3 regions of the Xanthobacter sp. AM11 genome follow, and region 2 is predicted to be linked to each of the others. Evidence: predicted binding sites of a transcription regulator. Region 2 holds the regulator's gene; each other region holds the start of a gene.
The links. Region 2 encodes HrcA, which represses chaperone genes, less so after heat shock. Its sites were predicted from a motif close to GTTAGCACTCNCNNNNNGNGAGTGCTAAC; they were not measured.
Positions count from the first base shown of each region.

Region 1: groES (co-chaperone GroES) is a predicted target of HrcA. The motif match lies at 2,384-2,412, and genes of this name have one in related genera.
Region 3: groES (co-chaperone GroES) is a predicted target of HrcA. The motif match lies at 1,750-1,778, and genes of this name have one in related genera.

Region 1 covers NZ_JBLAOA010000001.1:3,526,337-3,530,731, reverse strand. The annotation lists gene groL (chaperonin GroEL) at 266-1,897, opposite strand; gene groES (co-chaperone GroES) at 1,958-2,272, opposite strand; gene ACI7BZ_RS16200 (usg protein) at 2,659-2,946, shown strand; gene ACI7BZ_RS16195 (exopolysaccharide biosynthesis protein) at 3,235-3,837, shown strand; gene queA (tRNA preQ1(34) S-adenosylmethionine ribosyltransferase-isomerase QueA) at 3,855-4,395, shown strand, end outside.
Region 2 covers NZ_JBLAOA010000001.1:69,665-74,059, forward strand. The annotation lists gene rdgB (RdgB/HAM1 family non-canonical purine NTP pyrophosphatase) at 1-585, opposite strand, end outside; gene rph (ribonuclease PH) at 585-1,298, opposite strand; gene hrcA (heat-inducible transcriptional repressor HrcA) at 1,458-2,567, shown strand; gene grpE (nucleotide exchange factor GrpE) at 2,691-3,344, shown strand; gene ACI7BZ_RS00350 (response regulator) at 3,438-3,854, opposite strand; gene efp (elongation factor P) at 4,102-4,395, opposite strand, start outside.
Region 3 covers NZ_JBLAOA010000001.1:2,808,920-2,813,314, forward strand. The annotation lists gene glsA (glutaminase A) at 1-947, shown strand, start outside; gene ACI7BZ_RS12940 (hypothetical protein) at 1,010-1,510, opposite strand; gene groES (co-chaperone GroES) at 1,822-2,112, shown strand; gene groL (chaperonin GroEL) at 2,184-3,830, shown strand; gene ACI7BZ_RS12955 (protein adenylyltransferase SelO) at 3,905-4,395, opposite strand, start outside.

The sequences.
Region 1 (4,395 bases), 3.5 Mb from region 2:
CGACACTTCCCTATGGCCGCGCGGATGAACCGTGCCGGCCGGGTGCGCGACCTTGAGGGGCATTCCGGTCTGCTGTCCCGGCAGGACCATAGCCTGCCGGAGCGGTACCCGCCATGGTGCCAGGGGAGGGATCAGCGGGAGTTGAAGGGTCGGGACAAAAGAAAACGGCCGGGCGAAAGCCCGGCCGTCCGTCGTCTTACTTCCGCCGCTGCCGGTTTGCGTCCCTCGCGAAAGAGGCCGGGCGGCGTCGGAGGCGTGTTCTGGCTCAGAAGTCCATGCCGCCGCCCGGCATGGCCGGGGCCGCGGGGCCGGACTTCTTCGGCAGCTCGGCGATGAGCGCCTCGGTGGTGATGAGCAGGCCGGAGATGGAGGCGGCATCCTGCAGGGCGGTGCGCACGACCTTGGTGGGGTCGATGATGCCGGACTTCACCATGTCCACATATTCGCCGGTCTGGGCGTTGTAGCCGAAGGCGTAGTCGGCGGACTCGAGGATCTTGCCCACCACCACGGAGCCGTCATCGCCGGCGTTCTGCACGATCTGGCGGGCCGGAGCCTGGATGGCGCGGCGGACGATCTCGATGCCGGTCTTCTGGTCGGCATTGTCCACGGCCAGGCCTTCCAGCGCCTTGATGGAGCGCAGCAGGGCCACGCCGCCGCCGGGCACGATGCCTTCTTCCACCGCGGCGCGGGTGGCGTGCAAAGCGTCGTCCACGCGGTCCTTCTTCTCCTTGACTTCCACTTCCGTGGAGCCGCCCACGCGCACCACGGCGACGCCGCCGGCGAGCTTGGCGAGGCGCTCCTGCGCCTTCTCACGGTCGTAGTCGGAGGTGGTGGACTCGATCTGGGCGCGGATCTGGGAGATGCGGGCCTCGATCTCGGACTTCTCGCCGGCACCGTCCACGATGGTGGTGTTCTCCTTCTCGATCACCACCTTCTTGGCGCGGCCGAGCATGGAGAGGTTCACGCTGTCGAGCTTGATGCCGAGATCGTCGGAAATCACCGTGCCGCCGGTCAGGATCGCGATATCCTGCAGCATGGCCTTGCGGCGATCGCCGAAGCCGGGGGCCTTCACGGCCGCGACCTTGAGGCCGCCGCGCAGCTTGTTCACCACCAGGGTGGCCAGCGCCTCGCCTTCCACGTCCTCGGCAATGATCAGCAGCGGACGGGCCGACTGCACCACGGCTTCCAGCACCGGCAGAAGTTCCTGCAGGCCGGAGAGCTTCTTCTCGTTGATGAGGATGTAGGGCTCCTCGAACTCGACGCGCATCTTCTCCGCATTGGTCACGAAGTAGGGCGAGAGATAGCCGCGGTCGAACTGCATGCCTTCCACGACATCCAGCTCGGTCTCGAAGGACTTGGCTTCCTCGACGGTGATGACACCCTCGTTGCCGACCTTCCTCATGGCCTCGGCGAGGAACTTGCCGACCTCGGCGTCGCCGTTGGCGGAAATGGTGCCGACCTGGGCGATCTCCTCGTTGGAGGTCACCTTCTTGGAATTGGCGGCCAGGTCCTTGACGATGGCGTCAACGGCCAGGTCGATGCCGCGCTTCAGGTCCATCGGGTTCATGCCGGCGGCAACGGCCTTGGCGCCCTCGCGGACGATGGCCTGGGCCAGCACGGTGGCGGTGGTGGTGCCGTCGCCGGCCAGGTCGTTGGTCTTGGAGGCAACCTCGCGCACCAGCTGGGCGCCGAGATTCTCGAACTTGTCCTCAAGCTCGATCTCCTTGGCCACCGACACACCGTCCTTGGTGATGCGGGGGGCGCCGAAGCTCTTCTCGATCACGACGTTGCGGCCCTTGGGGCCGAGGGTGACCTTCACCGCATTGGCGAGGATATCGACGCCGCGCAGCACCTTGTCGCGCGCGTCAACGGAGAATTTTACGTCCTTGGCAGCCATGTGGCCTGCTCCTTCAGATTGGGACGGAAATCAAGAAATGCACAGTTCGGCGGCCTGGAGTCAGGCGGCCTTGCGGGCGTCGGCGCTGGCGTCGAGAATGCCGAGGATGTCGCTCTCCTTCATGATGAGCAGATCCTGGCCGTCGATCTTCACCTCGGTGCCGGACCACTTGCCGAACAGCACGATGTCGCCGGCCTTCACGTCGAGGGCGACGAGCTCGCCCTTCTCGTTGCGGGCGCCGGGACCCACCGCGATCACCTCGCCCTGCTGGGGCTTCTCCTTGGCGGTGTCGGGGATGATGATGCCGCCGGCGGACTTCGCTTCGGCGTCGATGCGCTTCACAACCACGCGGTCGTGCAGAGGACGGAAACCCATCGGGAAACCTCCGGTTCGATGCTTCTTTTCAAGGCGCCGGACATTCACGCGCCCGGCCCATGGGCGATCTAAGGGCGCGGTTTTCGTCCCGCAAGGGGGCCGGGGAAAAAATTTGGCACTCTCGGCAATGGAGTGCCAAACTGCGAAAATATCCTTCAAATACAAATTGTTATAGCTTGCGGAGGGCGCCGCGTGGGGGCGGCCGGGCCGGGGCGGCAGCTTGTCAGCAGTTCGCCCCATAGGCTGCTAGCACGTTGTTTTTGCATACGGAAATGAAAATTTAGCCTTGGTGCAGCGAAACTCTGGAGCCGACAATGCATTGTCTGGTCCCGGCGTCTGCGGCGAGGGTTGCAGGCCATGCGGGGCGCAAGATGGAGGTGTCACCCATGGTGTCCCAAACGTCCAAGGTGTCGCGCGACTTCGTCAGGCAGATGGAAGGCTATGGCTTGGCGACGGCAGAAATCCTCTACCGTCTGCCTGACCATCCGGCCCTGCTCCAGACCTTCCTCTGGCAGGACTACGACCTCTGCCCCCGCTTTCCCGAGCTGAACAAGTTCCTGGATTTCTGGCAGCGGGAGCTGGAGGGGCCGCTGCATTCGGTGCGCGTGTCCCATTGCGGCCTCATCAAGCCGGCGGAACTGCGGGCGGTGGACGGATTGTTCCTGCTCAACTGAAGATCACGCCGGAGCGTATCCCTTTTGGGTGACGGGTTTCCGCATGGGGGAAGATGCGGTAAGGTAGATGATGGGCGGCGACGGCATGCGCGCTCCCGCGGGGGTGGGGCGCGCATGTCGCAGTCCTGCCTTCGGCGCAGGGGCGGATGCCATGAGGGCACGCGCAAGGGCCGGCGGCGCGTTACGCACAATTCAGGTGCCGCTTCAAGTGCCGTTGCGGCAACTCGTGTGCCCTGACACTGCCGCTTTCCCGGTGTTATGAGTGGGCGGTCATCACACGAGGTCCCCTTGGATCACCGCACGCCCCGAACGTCCGAACTGCTTGCCGCCGTCCTCTCCGCCCAGGAGCAGGACCAGGTGGCGATCGGCGATCTCGTGAACGCTTTGCGCAATCGCGCCTTCGGCATTCTCTTCCTCATCTTCGGCATTCCCAACTGCATTCCCATGCCGCCCGGCGTGCCGGTCATCTGCGGCATCATCCTTGGCCTCATCGGCCTGCAGATGGCCATGGGCCGCCAGGAATTGTGGCTGCCGGAGAAGATTGCCCGGCGCACCTTCTCCCGCTCCATGCTCGAATCCATCGTCACCCGCTCGCGGCCGTGGATCGAGCGGTTCGAGAAGATTTCCCGCCCGCGCTACGAGCAGTTCGCCGGCCCCACGTCGCGGCGCATCGTCGGGGCGACGGTGGTGCTGCTGGGCTTCATCCTGCTTCTGCCCATTCCCTTCCTCGGCAACCTGCCGCCGGGATTTGCCGTGTGCATCTTCGGCCTCGGCCTGGTGGAGCGGGACGGGCTCGTCATCCTCGGCGGTTTCGGCGCCACCGTGCTCGGCCTGCTGGTGACAGCGCTGATGAGCTGGGCCATCTACCAGGGCGCCATCGCCATCTTCTGAGCGGCCCGTTCCCTGCCATGCGCGTCGATGCCTTCGACTTCCATCTCCCCGAGGAGAGAATCGCCCTGCGCCCCGCGGAGCCGCGCGACATGGCGCGGATGCTGGTGGTGCGCCCCGGCGCGACCGCCCGGCTCCAGGATGCGCGGGTGCGCGACCTGCCCGATTTCATCCGGCCCTGCGACGCCCTCGTGGTGAACGACACCCGCGTCATCCCCGCGGCCCTCGAAGGCGTGCGCACGCGCGAGGGGGGCTCGGGCGTGCGGATCGAGGCCAATCTGATCAAGCGGCTCGATGCCGCGCGCTGGCAGGCCTTCGCCAAGCCGGGCAAGCGCCTGCAGGTGGGGGACCGGGTGCGGTTCGGCGGCGAGGGCGCAGCCTGCCTTCTCGGCGTGCTGGACGCGGCAATCGCGGCCAAGGACGACGATGGCTCGGTGGTCCTCGCCTTCGATCTTGCCGGCGCGGCGCTGGACGAGGCGGTGGCGGCAGTGGGCCACATGCCCATCCCGCCCTATATCGCCGCGCGCCGGCCCGAGGACGCGCGCGACCGCGCCGACTACC
Region 2 (4,395 bases):
CGACAGGCCGAAGCCCTTGGGCGGCATGGAATGCTTTTCGTCGGCGGTCATCTCGGCGAAGGTCTTCGCGTGGCCTTCGGGGCGGAACATGGGATCGTAGCCGAAGCCCTTGGCGCCGCGCGGCGGCCAGACCAGGGTGCCGTCCACCACGCCCTCGAACTCCTCCAGGTGCCCGTCCGGCCAGGCGATGCACAAGGCCGAGACGAAGCGCGCCTGGCGCTGTTCCGGCGCGGTGGCGCCCGCCTTCTGCAGCGCCGCCTCCACCTTCTCCATGGCCATCTCGAAGTCCCGGTCCGGCCCGGCCCAGCGGGCGGTGTGGATGCCGGGGGCACCGCCCAGGGCGTCGATGACGAGGCCGGAATCGTCGGCGAAGGCCGGCAGCTGCGCCGCATTGGCCGCCGCCACCGCCTTCAGCCGGGCATTGCCGGAAAAGGTGGTCTCGGTCTCCTCCGGCTCGGGCAGGCCGAGGTCGCCGGCGGAAACCGCCTCCACCCCGTGGGGCTCCAGCAGCATGCGCATTTCAATGAGCTTGCCGGGATTGTGGGTGGCCACCACCAGCCGGCCGGACAGCTGCCGGTGCGCCATCAGCCCACCGCCAGCTTCTGCAGGCCCACCAGCTTGTCCACGCCGGAGCGGGCCAGCGCCAGCAGGGCCAGCAGCTCGTCCTGGGTGAAGGGGGTCTTTTCCGCCGTGCCCTGGATCTCGACGATGCCGCCGGTACCGGTCATGACGAAATTGGCGTCGGTCTCGGCCACCGAATCCTCGGCATAATCGAGGTCGAGCACGGGCGTGCCCTCATAGATGCCGCAGGACACCGCCGCCACATGCTGCTTGAGCGGCATCTCCTTGATCATGGAGCGCTGGCGCATCCACGACAGGCAATCGTAAAGCGCGATCCATGCGCCGGTGATGGCGGCGGTGCGGGTGCCGCCATCGGCCTGGAGCACGTCACAGTCGAGGGTGATCTGCTTCTCGCCCATGGCCACGAGATCGGTGACGGAGCGCAGCGAGCGGCCGATCAGCCGCTGGATCTCCTGGGTGCGGCCGGACTGCTTGCCGGTGGTGGATTCGCGCCGGGTGCGATCGTGGGTGGCGCGGGGCAGCATGGCATATTCCGCCGTCACCCAGCCCCGGCCCTGGCCCTTCAGCCATGGCGGCAGGCGCTCTTCCAGGGTGGCGGAGACGAGCACATGGGTGTCACCGAACTTCACGAGGCAGGAGCCTTCGGCGTGGCGCATCACGCCCCGCTCGAAGGAAACGGCGCGCATCTCGTCGGCGGCGCGCTTGCTGGGGCGCATAGGGATCGTCCTCGTTGTTCCGTGTATCGGGCGCCCCTTTTAGAGCGCGCAGGCCCTGGAGGGAAGCAAGCCGGGCGCGGCGTGCGGGAATGCTTGATGCGGGGCGCCGGAGAGCACACATAATAGGGCGGCGGGCACCCGCCCGCACAGATGGAAGGCATGAGCAAAGTGGCGCTCGATCCGTTCCTGCCCCTCTCCTCCGGCGGCCTCGCCCAGATCGACCAGCGCTCGCGCGAGATCTTCCGGCAGATCGTGGAAAGCTACCTGGCCACCGGCGAGCCGGTGGGCTCGCGCAATCTCTCGCGCCTCATCCCCATGACCCTCTCCCCTGCCTCGGTGCGCAACGTGATGGCCGACCTGGAGGCGGCGGGGCTCGTCTATTCCCCCCACACCAGCGCCGGGCGCCTGCCCACCGAGCGCGGGCTGCGCTTCTTCGTGGATGCGCTGCTGGAAATCGGCGACGTGAACGAGCGCGACCGCACCAACATCGAGACCCAGATGATGGCGGCGGCCAAGACCACCACGGTGGAAGGCGTGCTGCAGGAAGCCTCGGCCATGCTCTCCGGCCTGGCGCGGGGCGCCGGCGTGGTCACCACCACCAAGACCGACCCGCGCCTGAAGCATGTGGAATTCGTGCCGCTGGAGCCCGGCCGCGCCCTGGTGATCCTGGTGTCCGAGGACGGGCAGGTGGAGAACCGCGCCCTGGTGCTGCCGTCCGGCCTGCCGGTGTCCGCCCTCACCGAGGCGACCAATTATCTCAACGCCCGCATCCGCGGCCGCACCCTCAGCGAGGCGCGGGCGGAAATGGAGAGCCTCTTGTCCGAGCTCCGGCGGGATCTCGACGCCCTTACCGCCCGGGTGGTGGAGGACGGCCTCGCCTCCTGGTCCGGCGACGAGCCGGCCGAGCGCAAGCTCATCGTGCGCGGCCAGGCCAAGCTGCTGGAGGACCTGCACGCGCTGGAGGACCTGGAGCGCATCCGCCTGCTGTTCGACGACCTGGAAACCAAGCGCGAGGTGGCCGACCTGCTGGGCCGGGCGGAGGAGGCGCAATCCCTGCGCATCTTCATCGGCTCGGAGAACCGGCTGTTCTCCCTCTCCGGCTCCTCCACCATCGTCGCCCCCTATCGCGACGGGCAGGGCCGGGTGGTGGGCGTGCTGGGGGTGATCGGCCCGACCCGGCTCAATTACGGGCGCATCGTGCCCATGGTGGACTTCACCGCCCGCCTGGTGAGCCGGGTGCTGGGCGCCCCGGGGGTGGATGCGGCGTGAGGCCCATCCGCGGTCGCGACGTCGCGCAGTCTTGATTTTTCCCGCCGTCCCACCGATATGCGCGGGGAATGTTGGCGTTTGTCCGCGCTGGCGGGCGAAATTCATGGCAGGGGAAGAAACCGGATGAGCGAGCAGAAGCGCGCGCCCGAGACCGGCGGCGACGCAAGCGAAAACGGTGCGAACATGAGCGCTGCGAACGAAGCCACGGCCGAGGCGGAAGCCCTCGCCACCGCCGACGCCCAGATCGGCACCGAACTGTTGGCCGAGAAGCAGCGGCTGGAGGCGGAAATCGCCGGCATGAAGGACAAGTTCCTGCGTGCCTTCGCCGAGGCGGAGAACATCCGCCGCCGCGCCGAGAAGGAAGTGGCGGACGCCAGGACCTACGGCATCGCCTCCTTCGCCCGTGACGTGCTGAACGTGGCCGACGACCTCTCCCGGGCGCTCGGCTCGGTGGACGAAGAGGCCAGGGCCGGCGCCGAGGGCGCCTTCAAGGCCCTGCTGGATGGGCTGGAGCTGACCGAGCGCGGCCTCGTCAAGGCGCTGGAGAAGCACGGCATCCGCAAGATCGAGCCGAAGGGCGAGAAGTTCGACCCCAACCTGCACCAGGCCATGTTCGAGGTGCCGGACCCGAGCGTGCCCACCGGCACGGTGGTGCAGGTGGTGCAGGCCGGCTACGTCATCGGCGAGCGGGTGCTGCGCCCGGCCATGGTGGGCGTCGCCCGCGGCGGCCCGAAGCCGGACGTCGCCGCCGCCACCAAGGAAGCCGGCCAGGCCTGAGCCGGCGCGCCGGCCCGTGTGCGAACCGGGCCGGTATTTCCTTTCGCGGGCCGCGGAATGTGACCCGGCGCCGCCCCGTTCGGTGCGAAGAACTCAGCGGCTCCAGGCCGGCGCAAGGCTGGCGCGCCACGCCGGCGGCCCCACCGGCCCGCCGGCGAGGAGCTCGGCCAGCGCATCGGCGATGGCCCGGCTGGTGTAGGGCTTGGCCACCCGGGGCACATCGGCGAATTCCTGCGGCACCCGCACGCTGCCCGTATAGCCCGAGCAGAAGATGAAGGGGATGCCGCGGTCCGCAAGGACAGCTGCCGCCGGATAAACCGGCTCGCCCGCAAGGTTCACATCAAGGATGGCCGCATCCACCCGCTCCACGGCCGCCGCCGTTCGTGCCGCGGCAAGGCTGGAGAACGGCCCGACGACGGTATAGCCGAGGGACCTCAGATTGTCCTCAAGGCCCAGGGCCACAAGGAACTCGTCCTCCACGACGAGCACGCGCCGACCGGAAACATCCATCACCAGGAGCCTTGGATTGTTGCTGTTTTCCGCGACAACGGATGGCGCGCGCAAAAGGTTCCATTTGCACGGCAACACAGGCAACAAAAACGGTGAATGTAGTCTCACATCTCCGGCGCGACACCTTGGCCGGACGGCTCCAATGACTTTGGAATATCGGAAGCGGGGCAGCCGCAGCGCGCGGCGGCTGTCGTTGCACGGGAAAGAGGGGCCCGCGCGGGCGGCAATCTGCCGGCGCGGGCGCGCCTCAGTCCTTGGCGCGCTCCACATAGGAGGCGTCGGCGGTCATGATGACCACGCGGGTGCCGGCGGAGATGTGCGGCGGCACCATGGTGCGCACGCCGTTGGACAGCTTGGCCGGCTTGTAGGAGGACGAGGCGGTCTGCCCCTTCACGGTGGGCTCGGTGTCCACGATCTCCAGCACCACGCGGGCCGGCAGCTCGATGGCGATGGGCACGCCGTTATGGGTGGAGAGCATGCATTCCATGCCTTCCTGGAGATAGACCGCCGAATCGCCCATGACGTCCTTGGACACGGTGAC
Region 3 (4,395 bases), 2.7 Mb from region 2:
AATCGGTGGTCGCGCGCGCCCTGACGCGGGCGCAGGGTGACCTTTCGGGCGAGCTTGCCGCCTATATTCCCGAGCTTGCCCGCGTGCCGCCCGATGCCTTCGGCGTGGCGGTGGCATCGGTGGGCGGGGACGTCGCCGCCGCCGGCGATACGGAGGTGCCCTTCACCATCCAGTCCATTTCGAAGGCACTCGCCTATTGTCTCGCCCTTGATGTGGTGGGCACGCCGACCGTTCTTTCCCATGTGGGCGTGGAGCCCTCGGGCGATGCGTTCAACGCCATCGTGTTCGATCCGGGCACCAACCGGCCCTTCAACCCCATGGTGAATGCCGGAGCCATCACCGTCACCGGCCTGCTGGCCGGCGCGCTCGGGGCGGAGGCGTTCGACTTCCTGCTGGATCGGTTCTCCGCCGCGGCCGGGCGGCCCCTGTCGTTCGACGCGGATGTCTACCGCTCGGAGGCCGAGACCGGCCATCGCAACCGCGGCATCGCCCATCTGCTGAAATGCTCCGGGGCGCTGGCCGCCGACGTGGACGCGACGCTGGACCTTTATTTCCGCCAGTGCTCCATCCTCGTCACCGCCTCCGATCTCGCCCGCATCGGCGCGACCCTGGCCAATATCGGGGAGAATCCGGGCACCGGGGCGGCGGTGTTCGCGGTGGAGGCCGTGCGTCACACCCTGTCGGTGATGTTCACCTGCGGCATGTACAATTTTGCCGGCAACTGGGCGTTCGACGTGGGCGTGCCGGCCAAGAGCGGCGTCGGCGGCGGCATCCTCGGCGTGGTGAACCGGCAGCTCGGCATCGCCACCTATTCCCCGCGGCTGGACGCCAAGGGCAATTCGGTGCGCGGCATCGCGGCGTTTCAGGAACTGGCCGAGGATCTCGGCCTGCACGTGTTCGACCCCACCAACCGGGGGTCGGCTCTGCTCGGTGCGTTCAAGGGCTGATCTTCACCGGGCCGGAGGCGGGGCGCGACGGCGCCCCGGTTTCCATCCCGGCCGCTGCCCGCTCAGGAGCAGCGCACATAGACCATGGTGCCGTAGCGCTTGGCCACTTCGGGGTCCACGAACCGCAGCACCAGCACATTGCCGTCGAAGCGCACCACCTGCCGGTCACGCTCGCCGCCGGCGGGATCTTCGGGCGGGCCGATATAGACGGGGCCGCCGGACACCTGCTTCGACACGACCTCGGTGAGCTTGTTATCGTCGGCGAGATACATCATCACACCGCCATTGGTGCCGGCGGTGATGACATAGGCATTGCTGCACTGGGCCCGGGCCTGCGCCTCGGTGCGGGTGGCATCATCCGGGCGATGATAGGCGGCAAGGCCCCAGCGGCCCACCAGGCGATCCGGCGGGATCGGGCTGGTATATTGCGGCCGGGCCGGAGGCGGGGGCTCGGTGGGGCCGGTGGTGCACGCCGCCAGAAGAAGGGCCGTGGCGGCGAAGACCGCTCCCGCCATGCTGGTGCGGCGGGCCCGGCCGGCCGGCGACTTCGACCACGCAAACATTTTCGTCATGAGCTTTCCGAGGCCTCCCGCCGCCCTGGATCTGATTTCCACCCGCCTGAACCTTGGCAGCGTGCCGCCGACCATAAAGGGAAGCGTCGCCCGCGTCGATTCCGCGCCTGCATCAAAACCATAGGGGGGCATAGTTACCGTTTTGCTATCTCCCGCGGGGGCTTCTCGCCCGGCGGATGCTGCGCCGCGCCTTGACGGACCGGGTCCGCCACCTTATCTCCGGCAGCGAGCTTGGCACTCTCCTCCCAAGAGTGCCAGAACCGGCGAGCTCCGGCTCGCGCTCCTCCAAGAGGTAACGACCCATGTCCTTCCGCCCCCTGCACGACCGCGTCGTGGTCAAGCGCATCGAAGCCGAGCAGAAGACCGCCGGCGGCATCATCATCCCCGACACCGCCAAGGAAAAGCCCCAGGAGGGCGAAGTGATCGCGGTGGGTCCCGGCGCGCGCGACGAGGCCGGCAAGCTCGTTCCCCTCGATGTGGCCGCGGGTGATCGCGTGCTGTTCGGCAAGTGGTCCGGCACCGAGGTGAAGATCGACGGCCAGGATCTCCTCATCATGAAGGAAAGCGACATCCTCGGCGTCATCGTCAAGTGATCCCTCGCTCGGGGCGCGCCGCTTCGTGATGCGCGCCCGACGGCATTGAAATTCCCATTCAGGAGGCCGAAATGGCTGCCAAGGAAGTGAAGTTTTCCGGCGAAGCGCGCGAGAAGCTGCTGCGCGGCGTCGATATCCTCGCCAATGCGGTGAAGGTCACCCTCGGTCCCAAGGGCCGCAACGTCGTGATCGAGAAGAGCTTCGGCGCCCCCCGCATCACCAAGGACGGTGTGTCGGTGGCCAAGGAGATCGAGCTTGAGGACAAGTTCGAGAACCTCGGCGCCCAGCTGGTGCGCGAGGTTGCCTCCAAGACCAACGACCTGGCCGGCGACGGCACCACCACCGCCACCGTGCTGGCCCAGTCCATCGTGAAGGAAGGCGCCAAGGCGGTTGCCGCCGGCATGAACCCCATGGACCTGAAGCGCGGCATCGACCTGGCCGTCGCCGCTGCCATCGCCGACATCAAGGGCCGTGCCAAGAAGGTCTCCTCCTCCGCGGAAGTCGCGCAGGTGGGCACCATCTCCGCCAACGGCGATGCCTCCATCGGCGAGATGATCGCCGGCGCCATGCAGCGCGTGGGCAATGAGGGCGTCATCACCGTCGAGGAAGCCAAGACCGCCGAGACCGAGCTCGAAGTGGTCGAGGGCATGCAGTTCGACCGCGGCTATCTCTCTCCCTATTTCATCACCAATGCGGAGAAGATGATCGCCGACCTGGAAGAGCCCTACCTCCTCATCTTCGAGAAGAAGCTCTCCGGCCTCCAGCCCATCCTGCCCGTGCTCGAAGCCGTGGTGCAGACCGGCCGTCCCCTCGTCATCGTCGCCGAGGACGTGGAAGGCGAGGCGCTGGCCACCCTGGTGGTGAACAAGCTGCGCGGCGGCCTCAAGGTCGCGGCGGTGAAGGCCCCCGGCTTCGGTGACCGCCGCAAGGCCATGCTGGAGGATATCGCCATCCTCACCGGCGGCCAGGTGATCTCCGAGGACCTCGGCATCAAGCTGGAGAACGTGACCCTCGCCCAGCTCGGCCGCGCCAAGAAGGTGATCCTCGAAAAGGAGAAGACCACCATCGTGGACGGCGTCGGCGAGAAGGCCGACATCGAGGCCCGCGTGAACCAGATCAAGGCCCAGATCGAGGAGACCTCCTCGGACTACGACCGCGAGAAGCTCCAGGAGCGCCTGGCCAAGCTCGCGGGCGGCGTGGCGGTGATCCGCGTCGGCGGCTCCACGGAAGTGGAAGTCAAGGAGAAGAAGGACCGCGTTGACGACGCCCTGAACGCCACCCGCGCCGCGGTGGAAGAAGGCATCGTCCCCGGCGGCGGCGTGGCCCTGCTGCGTGCCAAGGTGGCGGTGGCGGCTGTCACCTCCGACAATCCGGACATCAAGGCCGGCATCAAGATCGTGCTCCGCGCGCTCGAAGCCCCCATCCGCCAGATCGCCGAGAATTCCGGCGTGGAAGGCTCCATCGTGGTGGGCAAGGTGCAGGAGTCCAATGATCCGTCCTTCGGCTTCAATGCCCAGACGGAAGAATATGTGGACATGATCGCCGCCGGCATCGTCGATCCGGCCAAGGTCGTGCGCACCGCCCTGCAGGACGCGGCCTCCATCGCCGCCCTCATCGTCACCACCGAGGCGCTGGTCGCCGAGCTGCCCAAGAAGGACAGCGGCATGCCCTCCATGCCCGGCGGCGGCATGGGTGGCATGGGCGGCATGGACTTCTGAGGACGTCCAAGCCAGTCCAGGAATGACAGAGGGCGCGGCTTCGGCCGCGCCCTTTTCGTTTGCGGCGGCGCCGCTCACGTCCCGCAGAACGTCCGGTATCCCTCCATCTGCGGCGGCAGGCCGGCATAGGGGGCAAAGCGCGGCTGCTCCTCGTAAGGATGCGCCAGCGCGGCGGTGAGGGCTTCGAACGGGGCGAAGTCACCATCTTCCGTGGCCGCGGTGATGGCCCATTCCACCAGATGGTTGCGGGGAATGAAGAGGGGGTTCACCCGGTCCATCCCGGCGCGGACCTGCGCACCCTCCCGCCCGCCGGTGGCAAGGCGCGCGCGCCAGCGGTCCGCCCAGGCGTCGAACGCCTCCCGGTCCAGGAACAGGTCGCGCACCCCCTCCAGCGCCGCTGCGTCCTCGGCGGCCGGGCCCAGGCGGCGGAAGGTGAGGGTGAAGTCGGCCTTGCCGGCGGCCATCACCGCCAGAAGGTCGAGGGCGAGGGCCACATCCTCCTCATTCACGTCATCAAGGCCGATCTTGGCGAGAAGTCCGGCCCGGTAGGCACCCTTGAAGCGGG